DNA from 3 places in the Streptomyces sp. NPDC087845 genome. Region 2 is predicted to be linked to each of the others. Evidence: riboswitches for the same ligand, from Rfam matches in the RefSeq annotation. Region 2 holds a riboswitch; each other region holds the start of a gene.

Region 1 (5,663 bases), on a different contig from region 2:
CCGGGAGCGGTTCGGCGCCTCCCCGGCCGACGACTTCCCGGCCGAACTGGCCCGGTTCGAGGCGCGCGGCTGGCTCGACGCGGCGGCCGGGGCGTCCGGGCTGCTACGGCTCTCCCCCGAGGGCCTGGCCCACTCCGACGCGCTGGGCCCGGAACTCTTCTCCCCCGATGTGCGGGCCGCGATGGCCGCGTACGAACTGAAGTGAGCGCGCCCGTGGACCTGACCATCCTCTACCGCGGTCCGCTCGCCTCCTGCGACTACGACTGCCCCTACTGCCCGTTCGCCAAGAGGCGCGACAGCCGGGAGCAACTGCGCGCCGACCGCGCCGCGCTGGAGCGGTTCACCGCGTGGGCCGCGGCGCAGACCGGTGACCGGATCTCGGTCCTGTTCACCCCGTGGGGCGAGGGCCTGGTGCGCTCCTGGTACCGGCGCGCGCTGGTCGAGCTGGCGCAGTTGCCGCACATCGGCCGGGTCGCGATCCAGACCAACCTCAGCGGCCGTACGGGCTGGCTGGCGGAGGCGGGGAACGCCGGCCGCGAGAAGATCGCGCTGTGGTGCACGTACCACCCGGGGCAGACGCCGTACGAGCGGTTCGTCGGCAAGTGCACGGAGCTGGCCGCGCTGGGCATTCGCCACAGCGTGGGTGTCGTCGGGCTCGACGACCATCTCGAAGAGGCTCGGCGGCTGCGTACCGCGCTGCCCGACGAGGTCTACCTCTGGGTGAACGCCGCGGAGGGGCACACCTATACGGACGAGGAGGCGGACCGCTGGACGGCGATCGACCCGCTCTTCCCGTACAGCCGGCATCCGCACCGGTCGGCGGGGCTGCCCTGCCGGACGGGCGAGTCGGTCGTGTCGGTGGACGGCGACGGCACGGTGCGGCGCTGCCATTTCGTCGCGGCCGAACTCGGCAACCTCTACGACGGCAGCTACCGGCGCTCGCTCGGCCCACGTGCCTGTCCGCTGGCCGTCTGCGACTGCCACATCGGCTATGTGCATCTGGAGACGCTGCCGCTGTACGACGTCTTCGCGGGCGGGGTGCTGGAGCGGATACCGGCGCCACCGCTGTCTTCCCTCGCCGGACGGGCCGGAGCCGCCGGACGGGCCCGGGGCTCAGGCCCGTCCGGCGAGCGAGGACACCACGGCCGCGGCCCCGTCTAGAGAGGCAGCAGGTCGGGCCGCTTGGCCTCGACATGATCGCCGGAGGACTCGCCGCGCAGCCGTCGGCCGATCCACGGCACCAGGTACTCGCGCGCCCAGTGGATGTCGTCACGCCGTACTTCGAGCGTGCCGCGCTGTGCCTGCGGGGGCCATTCCTGGTCGGGGTCGGCCGGCACGTCGAGGCCGAGGACCTGGGCGGCGCGCAGCGCGACCCTGGTGTGTCCCTCGGGCGACAGATGGAGCCGGTCGTCGTCCCAGGCGCGCCTGTCCTGGACGGATCGCAGCGACCACAGGTCGAGGACCGGGCAGTCGTAGCGGTCGGCGATGGCCCGCACATGGGCGGTGTAGGTGGCGATCTTGCCGCGCAGATGGCGCAGCACGGGGATGCCACGGGTGTCGAAGCCGGTGGTGACCATGACGGTGCCGACCGATTCGGTCAGCTCGGCGACCGCGCGCTCGAAGCGCTCGGCCACGTCGTCGGGGTCGGTGCCGGGCCTGATGATGTCGTTGCCGCCCGCGCAGAAGCTCACCAGGTCGGGTGCGAGCTCCTTGGCGCGCGGCACCTGCTCCTCGACGATCTGGTCGAGGAGGCGTCCGCGTACGGCGAGATTGGCATATCTGAAATTCGCGTGTACGGAAGCCTCGGTGCTCGATTCCGCATCGGGGTCAGGGAGCTGGTCCGCGAGAAGTACCGCGAATCGGTCCGCCCAGCCGACGAAGGCCCCGTCCGGACCGGGGTCGCCCACCCCTTCGGTGAAACTGTCGCCAATCGCTGCGTACGACCCGATGACACCATGTCGGTTGATGACGCCACGTTGATTTTTTCTCGAATCGTCTGCCACAAACGCCTATCCTGCACTGCCGAATGTGACCTACGCGACCGTAATAAGGGGTTGACGGGTGGTGAGATAGACCACCCGGTCAGATCTTGGTAAAGGGGGAATAAGCAGAAGGGGCGGTGCGCCGCCGCGCACCGCCCCTTCCGTGTTGCTCAGGTCATGCCGTGTTGCTCAGCCGCCCGTCCGTCCGGCTCAGACGTAGACGCCGTGCGAAGCCAGGAAGGCGATCGGGTTGATGTCCGAGCCGTACCCGGGGCCGGTGCGGACCTCGAAGTGCAGGTGCGGTCCGGTGGCGTTGCCGGTCGAGCCGGAGAGGCCGATCTGCTGACCGGTGCTCACGGACTGGCCCGCCGAGACGGAGAGCGAGGACAGGTGGCCGTACTGCGAGTAGTGGCCGTCGGCGTGCTTGATGACGACCTGGTTGCCGTAGGCGCCACCCCAGCCGGCGGTGACGACGGTGCCGGAGGTGATGGCCTTCACGCTGGTGCCGGTGAAGACGGGGAAGTCGATCCCGGTGTGGCTGCCGCTGGACCAGTTGGAGCCGGAGGCACGGTAACCGGTGGTGTGGTTGCCGGGGACCGGGTGCGCGTAGCCGGAGCCGGTGCTCCGACCGGCCGGGGCGGAGGTCTTGGACTCCGTGACCGCCGAGGCCTTGGCCGGGGCGGACTTCGCCGGGGCGGACTTCTCCGCCGCCGACGAGGGAGCCGAGGGGGCCTTCGACGGGAGGGCCGCGCCCGCGCCCGCGCCGGTGGGCGCGGAGTGGTCCGCCGCCTTGCCGCCGAGCGTCAGCTTCATGCCCGGGAAGATCAGGCCGGGGTCGTCGCCGACGACCGCGCGGTTGTCCTGGTACAGCTTCTGCCAGCCGCCCTCGATCTTGTGGTCGGCGGCGATCTTCGACAGCCAGTCGCCGGAGACGACGGAGTACGTCGTGGTGGCGGCCTGCTTCTGCGCGGCCGGCTTGGCCGGGGCGGCGTGCGCGGCGGCGGAGGCCGACTGCGGGGCGGCGGCCGGGGCGGCCTGCTCCGCGGCGTTGGCACCCGTGGCGCCGAACAGCGGCAGTGCGATGACGGCGCCGCCCGCACCTGCGGCAGCGACGCCACGGGCGATGATGGCGGCCTTCGTACGACGGTGCTTACCCGATATGGGCATGACGTGCTTCCTCTCCGGCGCCTACGAGGTGAGCTGTCGGGTTCGGGCTGGAGATGCCCGGCCGCGCCGAGCGCGGCTTCACCCCGAGCCGGCCGGATTCCTCCGGACGGCGGCCTACCTGGTTCCCCCGCTCCTGCCACACGATGAGTGGATGCGAATTCCGGACGGCGGCAGGATTAGGCGGTCCATCCGGATTGACGGTGACCGTAAGCGAGTCGGGACGGCGAGAACAAGCCACTGGTTCCACGCCGGAATCCGATCCAGGAAATCGGCGCAGAATTCCGGTCACACTCCGTGGATTAAGGATCTTGCCTTTCCGCGCCGCGCACGGAATGGCCGACCGCCCCGTCGGTACACACCGTCACGGATATGATTCCGCTCACGAGAGCGCGATCATCTCCCGTACAGGCGGGGCAAGTTTGACCGAATGCACCCATTACGGACATTTCGCACTCATCGTTCGCGTCGGAGCCTCAGCACCCCTGCGTCGAGATCTCCCCGGAGCCCGGTGTGCAGCCCCTGATGGAGCAGTGCCGAGCCGTGGTGCACCGCCCCCGTGTCGCGGCAGGTGTACGTCGCCGCGGGGTCGAGTCCGCGCAGCCGCAGGGCCGGGGGCAGCTCCCCGTACCTCTGCGCCTCCAGCCACGTCAGGACCACGACCTCGTCCCCCTGGACGTACTGGACCGCACTGAGACCGCCGCGCGGGGCGCGCAGCCGGTACAGCGCGCCGTGCTGCACCACCGGCCGGATCTCCTTGTAGAGCTCCACCCAGGCCCGCGCCTCGGCCAGCTCCTCCTCGCTCCACTCGGTGAGGTCCCCGCCGACCCCGAGCACGCCGGCCATCGCGCTCACGAAGCGGAAGCGCAGTGAACTGACCCTGCCGTTGAGCTGGACGTTCGGGCTGTCGGTGACCCACGCGGCCATCACCCGGGCCGGATGGATCTGGCCGAAGCCCTCCTGGATGGCGAGGCGGTCGAGCGGGTCGGTGTTGTCCGAGGTCCACACCTGGTCCGTACGGGACAGAATCCCCAGGTCGACCCGGCCGCCGCCGCCGGAGCAGGACTCGAAGGCGACCGAGGGGTGTGCGGCCCGGAGACGGTCGATCAACGCGTACAGGGCGTCGACATGCTCGATCCAGAGCTTCTGCGGATACTCCTCACCCGGCCAGCCGGCATCGGTGAAGGAGCGATTGAAGTCCCATTTCACGTAGTCGATGGGCGCGCTGGAGAGCAGTGTGTCCAGTTGCTCCCAGAGATATTCCTGCACATCGGTGCGGGCCAGATTGAGCACCAGTTGATTACGGAACTCGGTCCGCGTCCGCCCGGGAAAGTGCTGCACCCAGTCGGGGTGCGCGCGATGGAGATCGCTGTCGGCGTTGACCATTTCCGGCTCGACCCAGATACCGAACTGCATGCCGAGACCGTGCACTTCGTCGGCGAGCGGCTTGAGTCCGCCGGGAAAGCGGTCCGGATTCGGTGTCCAGTCGCCGAGCCCCGCCCGGTCGCTGGTGCGCTGCCCGAACCACGCGTCGTCCACGACGAACAGTTCCACGCCCATCGCGGCGGCGCGCTCGGCGAGGGCGCGCTGCTGGTCCTGCGAGACGTCGAAGCCCGTCGCCTCCCAGGAGTTGTAGAGAACCGGCCGCGGGCTCGAGGCGTCCGGGATCACATGGGCCAGCTGCCACGCGTGCCAGGCACGGCTCGCCCCGCCGAATCCCTCCGCGCTCCACAGACCGGCGAAGACCGGTGTGGTGTACGACTCCCCCGGCATGAGCAGCAGCAGCCCCGATTCGTCGTGGCCTGCGCCGCCGGTGATCTGCACGAGTCCGTCGGGAAGCCGCTGCACGGAGATCCGCCACGACCCGGACCAGCCGAGCGCGCAGCCGTACACCTCGCCGCTCTCCTCGGTCGCCGCTCCGTCGGCGTCGAGTGCGACCCATGGCAGGTACTGGTGTCCGGTGTGGCCGCGCCTGCTGGAGATGACGCTCTCGCCGTACATCAGCTCCGCCCGGGCGAGCCGCGACTCCGCCGCCCAGCGGCCGTGCAGCCGGCTCAACCGCCAGGCGTCGCGGGCCGGCAGCGCCCAGGCGGCCGCGTCGGCGCGCAGCAGCTCCAGCGGCGGACCGTCCGGCCCGGCGTGGGCGACGGCGGCCCAGCGCTCGACGACATCGGAGTCGTCCCGCATCCGGTAGTGCAGGGTGAGGGCGAGCCGGTGCACGGAGTCGGTGAAGCCGATACGGAGTTCGCCCCCGTCCACCGCGGCGCCGGAGAAGGACCACTCGGTACCGCGGACCTCCGGGGTGCGCACCGAGAGAGCCGGGCGGACGAACCGGGGGCCGCCCTCCACGGGGTACTCCTCGTGGCCGTCGAGCGGGGACTCGAAGCCCCTGGCGGGCTGCTCCGGCGCCGCGGCCAGCGCCTCGGCAGCGGCCAGGGAGATCCGCGGCCCCCAGTGCAGATGGACCAGTTCGTCCCGCTCGGTGAGTCGCAGTGCGTAGCTGCTGCTCGCCCCGGT
Region 2 (5,663 bases):
CAGTCGCGGTCGGCGCTGTCGACGCCGTCCCAGAGGTTGGAGTGCCACGGCCGGCCGGACCCGTCCGTGTCGCCGTTGCGCTCCTTGACCGCGTCGGGGTCGATCACGGTGTAACCGGTCTCCCCGGGAAGAAGGTAGTGCAGGTGCTTGCGGGCCAGCTGCCTGATGTAGGCGTCGTCCTGGAGGCGCGCCTTCTCGTCGCGCAGCTCCTCGGTGCGGGTCCGGGCCTCCCGCGCCAGGCGCTCCTGGTCGGCGATCTCGTCCCGCTGCGAGACGTACTGCCGCATCGGGTACGCGAGCGCGACCACCAGGGAGCAGACGACGAGGGCGAGGAAGGCCGCCCGGCCGGTGAGCCGGGAGCGGCGGGCCTGACGGCGGGTCTGCGAGCGGTAGACGCGGGCCGCGGTCTGCTCACCGAGCAGCCGCAGCCGGGTCGCGGTGGAGAACCGGTCCCGGTCCTTCGCGGCCATGTCCCCGCCTCCCCATTACGCACGTCCGTCCCCGCACACGGTACGGGACCGAGTGCGGGGACGGACGGAGGCCGGTGCCTTTGGCTCCTGACGGGCCTGTGCTCAGCCCTAGGGCCTTTCGGTCGGCGGAGCGCCGTGCCGGCCGGTTCGCGGAGCGCCGTGCTCGTCAGTTCGCGGAGCGGAACCGGGGGAACGCGGAGCGGCCCGCGTACACCGCGGCGTCGTCGAGGATCTCCTCGATGCGCAGCAGCTGGTTGTACTTGGCGACACGGTCCGAGCGGGCCGGGGCGCCGGTCTTGATCTGGCCGCAGTTCACCGCGACGGCGAGGTCGGCGATGGTGACGTCCTCGGTCTCGCCGGAGCGGTGGGACATCATGCACTTGAAGCCGTTGCGCTGGGCGAGCTCGACGGCGTCCAGGGTCTCGGTCAGCGAACCGATCTGGTTGACCTTGACGAGCAGGGCGTTGGCGGAGCCCTCCTCGATGCCGCGGGCCAGACGCTCCGGGTTGGTGACGAACAGGTCGTCGCCCACGATCTGCACCTTGGCGCCGAGCTTGTCGGTGATGACCTTCCAGCCGGCCCAGTCGTCCTCGTACAGCGGGTCCTCGATGGAGACCAGCGGGTACGCGGAGACGAGCTCCTCGTAGTACTCCGTCATCTCGGCGGCCGAGCGGGACTTGCCCTCGAACTCGTACGTGCCGTCCTTGTAGAACTCGGACGCGGCGACGTCGAGCGCGAGCGCGATGTCCTTGCCCGGGACGTAGCCGGCTTCCTTGATGGCCTCGACGATGAGGTCGAGGGCGGCGCGGTTCGACTCCAGGTTCGGCGCGAAGCCGCCCTCGTCGCCGAGACCGGTCGAAAGACCCTTGGTCTTCAGGACCTTCTTCAGCGTGTGGTAGACCTCGGCACCCCAGCGCAGGGCCTCGGAGAAGGACTCCGCACCGATCGGGGCAATCATGAACTCCTGGATGTCCACGTTGGAGTCGGCGTGCGACCCACCGTTGAGGATGTTCATCATCGGAACGGGCAGCAGGTGCGCGTTCGGGCCGCCGAGGTAGCGGAAGAGCGGCAGGTCCGAGGCCTCGGAGGCGGCGTGGGCAACGGCCAGCGAGACACCGAGGATGGCGTTGGCGCCGAGCGAGCCCTTGTTCTCGGTGGCGTCCAGGTCGAACATCGCCTGGTCGATCAGCCGCTGCTCGGTCGCGTCGTAGCCGACGAGCTCCGGGCCGATCTGCTCGATCACGGCGAGGACGGCCTTCTCGACGCCCTTGCCCTGGTAGCGGTTGGGGTCACCGTCGCGAAGCTCAATGGCCTCGAACGCACCGGTGGAGGCGCCGGACGGCACGGCAGCACGGCCCGTGCTGCCGTCGTCGAGGCCAACCTCGACCTCGACCGTGGGGTTCCCCCGGGAGTCGAGGATTTCCCGGGCTACGACGACGTCGATGGACGGCACGAGGCATCTCCTTCTGGGATATGACACTGGTTGTGCAGGGTCACTTTGGCCTTGCGACAAGAGCCTAACCGGCCCGGCCCGCTCAGCCCGACGACCGCCCGTCCCCTGGGACGAAAAAGGACCCAAGGGCGAGCGTAAGCGGACAAACAGTCAGAATTTTACTGGTCAGTAACTACAACAGTTGAACGATCGCTCAGAGGTGGCGCACCTCGCGGAGGCGGCGCGTGGCGGCGCCGGCACCTCGCGGTGGTGGCGCACGACACAGGAAACCCCGGCCCGGCGCGTACGGGGGAATGCGCGCCGGGCCGGGGTGCTCCGGGAGGAGAGAGCCTGGACTACTTGGTCAGGTGCAGCTGCTGACCCGGGTAGATCAGGTCGGCGTCCTTGACGATGTCCTTGTTCAGCTCGAACAGCTGGTGCCAGCCGCCCTCGACCTGGTGCTCGGCGGCGATCTCGCTCAGGGAGTCGCCGGAGACGACCTTGTACTCGCCGTCGCCCTTCTTGACCTTCTCGCCGGTCGGGGTGGTGACGGTCTTCTTCGACTCGGCCTGCGGGGCGGCGGAGCGGTCCGAGCGGGAGGCGGCGGGGGCCTCGGTGCGCTCGGCCTTCTTCGGCTGGGCCTGCTGGACCGGCCGCGACTGCTGCTTCGGCGCGGCCGGGGTGCTCTGCTGCCCGGTGGCGCTGGAGCTGGAGCTGGACTTCGAGGAGGAGCCGGTGTCGACGCCCGGGTTGACACCGTCGTTGGTCAGGTTGCCGGCGCCGGCACAGCCCCAGGCACCCGGACCCTGCATGTCGAGCAGCCGCTCGGCGACGGTGATCTGCTGGGCCTTGGTGGCCAGGTCGGCACGGGGGGCGTACTTCGTACCGCCGGCGGCGGCCCAGCTGGACTGCGAGAACTGCAGGCCGCCGTAGTAGCCGTTGCCGGTGTTGATGGACCAGTTGCCACCGGACTCGCACTGGGCGACGGCGTCCCAGGTGGCGACGGAGGCGGCGGAGGCGCCGGTCGCACCCATCAGCGGAACGGCGACGGCGGTACCGGCGACACCGGCGAGCGTGGCGACACGGACGGCCTTGGACGGGCGGCGGTGCTTGCCCTTGCTGGAAAACAGCATGGAACTTCTCCTCACCGACGCCTACGAGGTGAGCTGTCGGGTTCGGGCCAAGTGAGTTGCCCGGTCGCACGTCCTAGCACGCGACTTCACCCCAAGCCGGTCCTGATGCGTCCTTCGACGATCGGGCCCGGCGCTTACCTGGGTCCCCCGCTCCTGCCTACGGCGCTTTACGCGTCTGTTCCCTTCGACCGACGGCAGGATTCGGCGTGACGATCGACGGGGCCCGCGGTGCGAGCGGTTCCGACCGTAAACACACGCAACCCCCACATTCAAAGATGGACACATCGGACAATCAGCCCTTACTTGCATCTGAGGAACCGTCGTTTTCGCAGGTGGGAGGCGATGCGGAAGGGCTCCCCGGGCGCAACACGCCAGTTGACGCAAAGAGATCCATGTCTCACTTACGCATAAGCGGACATAGGTCTCTGAACTACCCCAGATTTTGAGGCTCTTTCAGCCGATTATCAGACCGCTCTCACTCGGCCTTCACGTCGAGATCGAGGCTCTGGCCAGGGAGGATGAGGTCCGGGTCGGTTCCGACGGCATCCTTGTTGGCCTCATACAGCGCGGGCCAGCCGCCGGGGACCTTCTGTGCGTCAGCAATCGCCCAGAGGTTGTCGCCGGAGCGGACGGTGTACGTGCCGTCGGCGGCCGACGCGCCCGCGTCGCGCGCGTCACCGTCACCGCGGGAGGCATGCCGGCCCGACTCGCGCTCGACACCGCCGTTCGCGTTCCGGCCCTCCTCGGGGGCAGGTGCGCCGCGGTGCTTGCCGCCCGTGCCGCCGGTCGAGTCGGTCGAGTCGGCCGGGCCGGCCGGGTCCGACGCGTCGGGCGCACCGGAGGACGGGGTGTCAGAAGGCGTCCGGGACGGCTCGGTCCCGTCCGCCGGCCCGTGGGCGGCGCCCGCCCCCTTCGAACGGTCCGCGCTGTCCGTACCGCCCGTACCGCCCGAGGCGGCGTCCGGGGCGGCGTCCGACGGTGCGGCGTCCTCGGACGGGGGCGTCGACGCGCCGTCAGCCGGCTCCGTGCTCCGTGTCGGCTCGGCGGGGGGCGCGACCCCGGGATCGACGCCCGGCAGCGTCCCGTCCTCCGCGAGGCCGGAGATGACCGCACAACTGGGCCAGGCCTTCGGCCCCCGGTCCTCCAGGACCTTCTCGGCCACGGCTATCTGCTGCGAGCGGCTGGCGAGGTCGGCACGGGCGGCGTACGACTCGCCGCCGTACGCCTTCCAGGTCTCCTGCGAGAACTGCAGGCCACCGTAGAAGCCGTTGCCGAGGTCGGCGCTCCACATGCCGCCGCTCTCGCACTCGGCCACCCGGTCCCAGGTCTTGGCGTCGGCCGCGTGCGCGCCGCCCGCGCCGAGCAGCGGGATGGCGATGGCCGATCCGGTCACGCCCGCGGCGACGACGATGGCGGGTGCCTGACGAGGGCGACGGTGTCTGCCGTTCGCGGAGCCCATGGAGATGCCTTCCGTGTGACTGACAAGTGACGGGTGGGTCGAACGGTGAACCTAGCGGGACTCGAACGCGTGTCACAAGTCGATGCAGCGCAGATCACGTGGAAGTCACAGAGTTGACTGAGCGTCATCTCGCGTCGGCGCCGGCCTCGGTGCAAACTCCACCGGCAGCGTGCGCAGTCCACGCATGATGAGCCCGCCACGCCACCGCAAATCGGTAGGTTCCACCGCAAGCCGCAGGTCCGGAAGGCGCCTCAGAAGCGTGGCGAGCGCCGTCTGTCCCTCCAGCCGGGCGAGCGGTGCTCCCAGGCAGTAGTGGATGCCGTGCCCGTATCCGAGGTGCTGATTGTCACGCCGGGCGAGGTCGAGCGTGTCGGGGTCCCCGAAGCGTTCCGGGTCGCGGTCGGCGGCGGCGAGCACGACGAGTACGGGGTCGCCCGCCGCTATGTCCTGTCCGCCCAGTGTCAGCGGCTCGGTGGCGAACCGCCAGGTCGCCAGCTCCACCGGACCGTCGTACCGCAGCAGTTCCTCGATCCCCGTCTCCAGCAGCTCGCTCTCCCCCGCGGCGAGGGAGCGTTGCAGCCGCTCGCGCTCGCCGGGGTTGCGCAGCAGGGCGTACACCCCGTTGCCGATGAGGTTCACCGTCGTCTCGAATCCGGCGAAGAGGAGGATGAAGGCCATGGCCGCGGCCTCGTTCTCGGTGAGGTGCTCGCCGTGGTCGCCGGCCCGGATCAGCCCCGAGATCAGATCGTCCCCCGGGTTCTCCCTCTTGCGGTGGATCAGTTCGGCGAGATAGCCGCGCATCTTCTTCACCGACCTGGCCACCCCGCCGCGCGGGCCGCCGCCGTGCCGGATCATCATGCCCGCCCAGTCCCGGAAGTCGTCCTGGTCCTCGCGCGGAACGCCGAGCAGATCGCAGATCGCGTAGATGGGGAGCGGGAACGCGAAGTCGTGGATGAGATCCGCCCTCCCCTCCGCGACGAAGCGGTCGATGAGGCGGTCCGTCAGTTCCTGTACGCGCGGCGCGAACTCGGCGACCCTGCGCGGGGTGAACGCCTTGGAGACGAGGCGGCGCAGCCGGGTGTGGTCGGGCGGGTCGATGTTGAGCAGATGCGTCATCAGCTCCGCCTTGCGCTCGCCCGGGATGCCGGTCTTCCCCTTGGCGTGCGCCG
Region 3 (5,663 bases), on a different contig from region 2:
GCCGAGCGATTCGAGGTACAGCAGGGCGACGTCCGTGTCCGGGTCCTCGTACCAGTACTGCAGGAAGTCGTTGCCCGAGATGTCGGCGCGGTTGCCCGCGGAGATGAAGGTGGAGAGCCCGGCGCCGCGCCGGTAGAGCCCGGAGAGCAGCGCGATGCCGATCGCTCCGGACTGGGTGAAGAGGCCGATGCGTCCGGGAGCGGGCGGCTCGGGGGCGAGGGAGGCGTTCAGCCGGACGGCCTCGGCGTTGTTGATGACGCCGAAGGCGTTCGGTCCGATGATCCGCATCCCGTACGAGCGGGCCTGGCGGACCAGCTCCCGCTGCCGTTCCCTGCCCTCGGCCCCCCATTCGGCATACCCGGCGGAGAGCACGACCAGCCCCTGGACACCGTGCTCGCCGCAGTCGGCGACGGCCTCGGGAACCCGGTCGGCCGGAACGGCGACGACCGCGAGGTCGACCGGTTCGTCGATCTCGCCGATCGAACGGTGGGCCGGGACCCCGTCGATCGTGCCCTGGTCGGCGGCGAAGGCGCGGTTCACGGCGTACGCACGACCGGTGAAACCGGCCCCGAGGAGATTGCGCAGGACCGTGCGGCCGACCCCGCCGGGTGTGCGGCCGGTACCGATGACGGCGACGGAGCCGGGGGCGAGCAGCCGTTGTACGGAGCGCGCCTCGGCCCGCTGCTCTCGGCCGCGCTGGACGGCGAGGGACTCCGCGGTGGGTTCGAGGTCCAGGGTGAGGTGGACGGAGCCGTCCTCGAAGCTGCGCTGCTGGGTGTACCCGGCGTCCCGGAACACCTTGATCATCTTGTTGTTGGCGGGCAGCACCTCGGCCGCGAAGCGGCGGATGCCGCGCTCCCGGGCGACGGCCGCGATGTGTTCGAGGAGCGCCGAGGCCACGCCCCGGCCCTGGTGCGCGTCCTGGACGAGGAAGGCGACCTCGGCCTCGTCGGCGGGCGCGGAGGCGGGCCTGCCCCGCTCGTCGATCCGGTCGTAGCGGACGGTCGCGATGAACTCGCCGCCGACCGTGACCGCGAGCCCCACCCGGTCGACGTAGTCGTGATGGGTGAAGCGGTGCACGTCCTTGTCGGACAGACGGGGGTACGGAGCGAAGAAGCGGTAGTACTTCGACTCGTCGGAGACCTGCTCGTAGAAGCTGACCAGCCGTTGGGCGTCGTTCGTGGTGATGGGCCGGATCCGCGCGGTTCCTCCGTCACGGAGCACCACGTCTGCTTCCCAGTGGTCGGGGTACGCGTGATGCGGACTCTGCTCCGGCGAGGGCTGCATGCGCAAAGACTACGACTCCGTCAGCAGTCGCGTAGGCCCTGGGGCCGGGGCAGTCTGAGGGGGCCGAGCGGCGGTGCGGCACGGGCTGTACGCCTGCCGCGGGTCGGCCGGAGCATCGCGCACTGCGTGAGAGACTGGTCTAGACAACTATTGATTCGTGAAGGGCAGAACCATGGCTGAGCGCCGCGTCAACGTCGGTTGGGCCGAGGGCCTGCACGCCCGCCCCGCTTCCATCTTCGTCCGTGCCGCCACGGCTTCCGGCGTCCCCGTGACGATCGCCAAGGCCGACGGCAACCCGGTGAACGCCGCCTCCATGCTCGCGGTGCTCGGTCTCGGCGCGCACGGCGGCGAGGAGATCGTGCTCGCATCCGAGGCCGACGATTCCGAAGCCGCCCTGGACCGCCTGGCGAAGCTGGTCGCCGAAGGGCTCGATGAGCTGCCGGAGACGGTCTGACCCGTTTCCCGCCCTCTCCTCAAAGAGCCGCGACACCCTTGACCGGGTCCGCGGCTCTTTCGCATTCCCGGTCCGGGACGAGCAAATGTATTCCCGCGCGAAGGTAATTCGGACAGCCCGAAGAAAGCCTCACGGAATGGCGGCTCTTTTTATACGGCGTAATTGTTAATGCCGGACGCCTGTGGTGTTTACGGGATGTTGCGAAGCCCTCACCGGGCCGGTGCGGGAGGCGGCGGGTCCACGTTCCGGCCGGTCGGTGCGAGATGCCGCGGGTCCGCGTTCCGGCCGGTCGGTGCGGCGCAGCCGGTGCGCGGCCGCGGCCCGTTCGGCGTGCTGGGCGGCCATCGCCCTGGCCCGTTCCGCGTCGCCGCGCGCCACCGCGTCCACGATGGCTCCGCGTTCGGCCCAGCAGTCCGCCGGGCGGGCCGGCTGCTCGACCGCGTACATCCAGGCGATCTTGTGCCGGAGCTGGGTGAGCAGCGCGATCAGGCCGGGGCTGCCGGAGGCCTGCGCCAACGTCTCGTGGAACCAGCCGCCCAGCGAGCGCAGATCCTCCCCCTCGCCCCGCCTGACCCGCTCCTGGCCGAGCCTGACCAGGCCGCGCAGCACCTTGAGATGTGCCTCGGTACGGCGGTGCGCGGCGCGCGCGGCACCCAGCGGCTCCAGCAGCATCCGGACCTCCAGCAGGTCGGCCGCCTCCTGCTCGGTCGGCTCGGCGACACAGGCGCCCGCATGCCGCCGGGTGACCACGAACCCCTCGGACTCCAGCGTGCGCAGCGCCTCCCGTACCGGCACACGGGAGACCCCGTAACGGCGCGCCAGCAACTCCTCGGTGAGCCGGCTGCCGCGTTCGAAGACACCGGAGACGATGTCGTCACGGATTGCCGTGCATACCGAATGCGCGGGAATGTGCATGTCCGAACCTCCGCCTCGATCCCCGCGGAACGCGGCCGGCCGACGCCTGTTCCGCGACTCTATTCCAATGCGGCCGCATTTCCGATGCCGGGCGGAAATTCATGAATATCTTTTGGCCACGGGGGGCTCGACGGGCAGGAACCACGGGCGGGCGCGGGAGCCGGGCACGGCGGGTCGAGCACGGCGGGCACGGCGCGGCACCGCGGGCACGGCGAAGGCCCCGGCGTATCGCCGGGGCCTTCGAAGGGGTGCTGCGGGGGCGTCGGTCAGACGTTGACGCCATGAGCGCGCAGGTATGCGACGGGGTTCATGTCGGAGCCGTACGAAGGCGTGGTCCGGGCCTCGAAGTGGAGGTGCGGGCCGGTGGAGTTGCCGGTCGAACCGGAGAGGCCGATCCGCTGTCCCGCGCCGACACTCTGGCCGACGGAGACGCCGATCGAGGAGAGGTGGCCGTACTGCGTGTACGTGCCGTCCGTCATCCGGAGCACGATGTTGTTGCCGTACGCGCCGCCCCAGCCGGCCTCGACGACCGTACCGGCACCGACGGCGACGACGGAGCTGCCGGACGCGGCGTGGAAGTCTATGCCCGAGTGGCTGCCGGACGACCAGAGCGAGCCGCTGGACTTGTAGCCGGTGGTGACGTACGAACCGGCGACCGGGAGCTGGAAGGCCCCCAGGCGGGTGCGCTCGGCGGACCGGGCGGCGCGCGCCTTCTCGGCGCGCGCTTCGGCCGCGCGCTTCGCGTCGGCCTCGGCCTTCGCTTCCGCCTTCTTCTTGGCTTCGGCCCGCTTCTGGGCCTCTGCCTTGCGCTGAGCCTCCGCCTTCGCCTTTGCCGCGGCATCGGCCTGGCGGCGCTGCGCGTCGGCCTGGGCGCCGATCTGGCCGGCGAGGGCGCTGTCGATGGCGATGACCTGGTTCAGACCGGTCTCACTGACGGACGCGTCCGCGGCGAGGGCCGGCGAGGCCATGCCGCCGACGACGCCGGTGGTGGCCAGGGCCGCGACGCCGGCGATCTTCGCGCTCCTGCGCGTCAGTCGGCTCGGGGCACGATGCTTCCCGGTGGCACGGGTGAACGCCATGAAGTGGCTGGTCCTTTCCTTCCTTCTCGCCTACCGGGTTAGCTGACGGGTTCGGAGCAGGAAGGTCTCCTACGGACGCCCCGGCCTCACCGAGGCCCAGACATCCGATTCACCCCAGGGACTGCGTGGGTCCCCGGCTCCCCAGGCTCGCGCCTGACGGGGACTCGGCGATGGCTGCCCGGTACGTCGCGGATGCGGCATACGAGTGACGGACAGCCCAGCCGACGCTAAGCGGGGTCACTTTCATTCACCAAACGGACAGGCCGTTTTGTAGCGCATCCCACAGGACAGACAGGCAACCTCCCCACCAGAACGGACAAAAAGGAAGACCCTGGCGAGATCTCGCTCACAGGAGTCTTCCTCTTGTCCCGGTATGTGGACACATGACACCGGATGGTGGGCCGACTGGTGAGCCGACCGGTGCAGCCGACACTCGGTCCGCCCGGTCCGTCCTCCGCCGGACGGGGCGTCCGACCGGTGAGGCGGCACGGGCGGACCGCCACCGGCGGACCGCCACGCGCAACGGGCCGGCCCGGTCAGCCGGCGACCACCGACACTTCTCCGATGCCCAGTGCCCGGACCGGCTCCTCGATCTGCGCCGCGTCACCGACGAGGACCGTGACCAGCCGGTCGCCCGGGAAGGCGCTGACCACTGCCGCGGTCGCCTCGACCGTGCCCGTCTCCGCGAGCCGGGCGTACAGATGCGCCTGGTAGTCGTCCGGGAGGTGCTGCTCGACCTGGTCGGCGAGGGTGCCTGCGACGGAGGCCGCCGTCTCGAACTTCAGCGGTGCGACACCCACGAGGTTCTGCACGGCCGTCTCGCGCTCCTCATCGGTCAGCCCTTCGGCCGCCAGGGTCCGCAGTACCGTCCACAGGTCCTTCAGCGCCGGTCCCGTGGACTCCGTGTCCACCGATCCGCTGATGGCCAGCATCGCGGCACCGGTCGGCCCCGAGGCGGAGTCCGGGGCCGACGACCGCAGCACCTGGGCGAAGGCCCGCACGCCGTAGGTGTAGCCCTTCTCCTCGCGCAGCACCCGGTCCAGCCGGGACGTGAGCGTGCCGCCCAGGCAGTACGTGCCGAGCACCTGGGCCGGCCACACGCTGTCGTGCCGGTCGGCGCCGATCCGGCCGATCAGCAGTTGCGTCTGCACCGCGCCCGGACGGTCGACGATCACCACCCGGCCGGTGTCGTCCGCGGTGATCGGCGGGGCGGGACGGGGCTCGGCGGTGTCGCCCGACCAGTCGCCGAGGGTGTCGGCCAGCAAGGTGTCCAGGTCGATGCCGGTGAGGTCGCCGACGACCACGACGGTCGCCGTGGACGGCCTGACATGGGCGTCGAAGAAGGCACGCACGGCGGCCGAGTCGATCCGCTCGACCGTCTCCTCGGTGCCCTGGCGCGGGCGCGACATCCGCGCCGAGGCCGGGAAGAGCTCCTTGGAGAGCTGTTTGGCGGCGCGGCGGGCCGGGTTGGCCTGCTCGTGCGGGATCTCGTCGAGCCGGTTGCGCACGAGCCGCTCGACCTCGCTGTCGGCGAAGGCGGGCGCCCGCAGCGCCTCGGCCACCAGCGCGAGCGCCTTGGCCAGCCGGGAGGCCGGGACCTCCAGGGAAACCCGGATGCCGGGGTGGTCCGCGTGCGCGTCGAGGGTGGCGCCGCAGCGCTCCAGCTCGGCGGCGAACTCCTCGGCGGTGTGCTTGTCGGTGCCCTCGGAGAGCGCCCGCGACATGATCGTGGCCACACCGTCGAGGCCCTCGGGCTCCGCGTCCAGCGGGGCGTCGAGGAAGATCTCCACCGCCACGACCTGCTGGCCCGGGCGGTGGCAGCGCAGCACCGTGAGGCCGTTGGGCAGAGCACCGCGCTCCGGCGCGGGGAAGGCCCAGGGGCGGGCGACGCCGGGGGCAGGCTGCGGGTGGAACTGCATCGATACTCC

What was found. Region 2 has a riboswitch for cyclic di-AMP ahead of ACIOMQ_RS36515 (transglycosylase family protein). Riboswitches for the same ligand answer to the same signal wherever they lie in the genome.
Positions count from the first base shown of each region.
Region 1: linked by a shared signal. The riboswitch ahead of ACIOMQ_RS37275 (peptidoglycan DD-metalloendopeptidase family protein) and the one ahead of ACIOMQ_RS36515 (transglycosylase family protein) in region 2 are both predicted to bind cyclic di-AMP.
Region 3: linked by a shared signal. The riboswitch ahead of ACIOMQ_RS29675 (M23 family metallopeptidase) and the one ahead of ACIOMQ_RS36515 (transglycosylase family protein) in region 2 are both predicted to bind cyclic di-AMP.

Region 1 is NZ_JBIUVC010000024.1:84,100-89,762, forward strand. It holds gene ACIOMQ_RS37260 (STM4012 family radical SAM protein) at 1-205, shown strand, start outside; gene ACIOMQ_RS37265 (STM4011 family radical SAM protein) at 214-1,161, shown strand; gene ACIOMQ_RS37270 (SGNH/GDSL hydrolase family protein) at 1,158-2,003, opposite strand; gene ACIOMQ_RS37275 (peptidoglycan DD-metalloendopeptidase family protein) at 2,193-3,149, opposite strand; cyclic di-AMP (ydaO/yuaA leader) riboswitch at 3,155-3,309, opposite strand; gene ACIOMQ_RS37280 (alpha-galactosidase) at 3,603-5,663, opposite strand, start outside.
Region 2 is NZ_JBIUVC010000023.1:7,396-13,058, reverse strand. It holds gene ACIOMQ_RS36525 (septum formation initiator family protein) at 1-470, opposite strand, end outside; gene eno (phosphopyruvate hydratase) at 637-1,923, opposite strand; gene ACIOMQ_RS36515 (transglycosylase family protein) at 2,259-3,035, opposite strand; cyclic di-AMP (ydaO/yuaA leader) riboswitch at 3,039-3,210, opposite strand; gene ACIOMQ_RS36510 (transglycosylase family protein) at 3,511-4,494, opposite strand; gene ACIOMQ_RS36505 (cytochrome P450) at 4,600-5,663, opposite strand, start outside.
Region 3 is NZ_JBIUVC010000013.1:143,877-149,539, reverse strand. It holds gene ACIOMQ_RS29690 (GNAT family N-acetyltransferase) at 1-1,287, opposite strand, end outside; gene ACIOMQ_RS29685 (HPr family phosphocarrier protein) at 1,460-1,741, shown strand; gene ACIOMQ_RS29680 (GntR family transcriptional regulator) at 1,907-2,656, opposite strand; gene ACIOMQ_RS29675 (M23 family metallopeptidase) at 2,923-3,735, opposite strand; cyclic di-AMP (ydaO/yuaA leader) riboswitch at 3,749-3,915, opposite strand; gene ACIOMQ_RS29670 (pitrilysin family protein) at 4,272-5,654, opposite strand.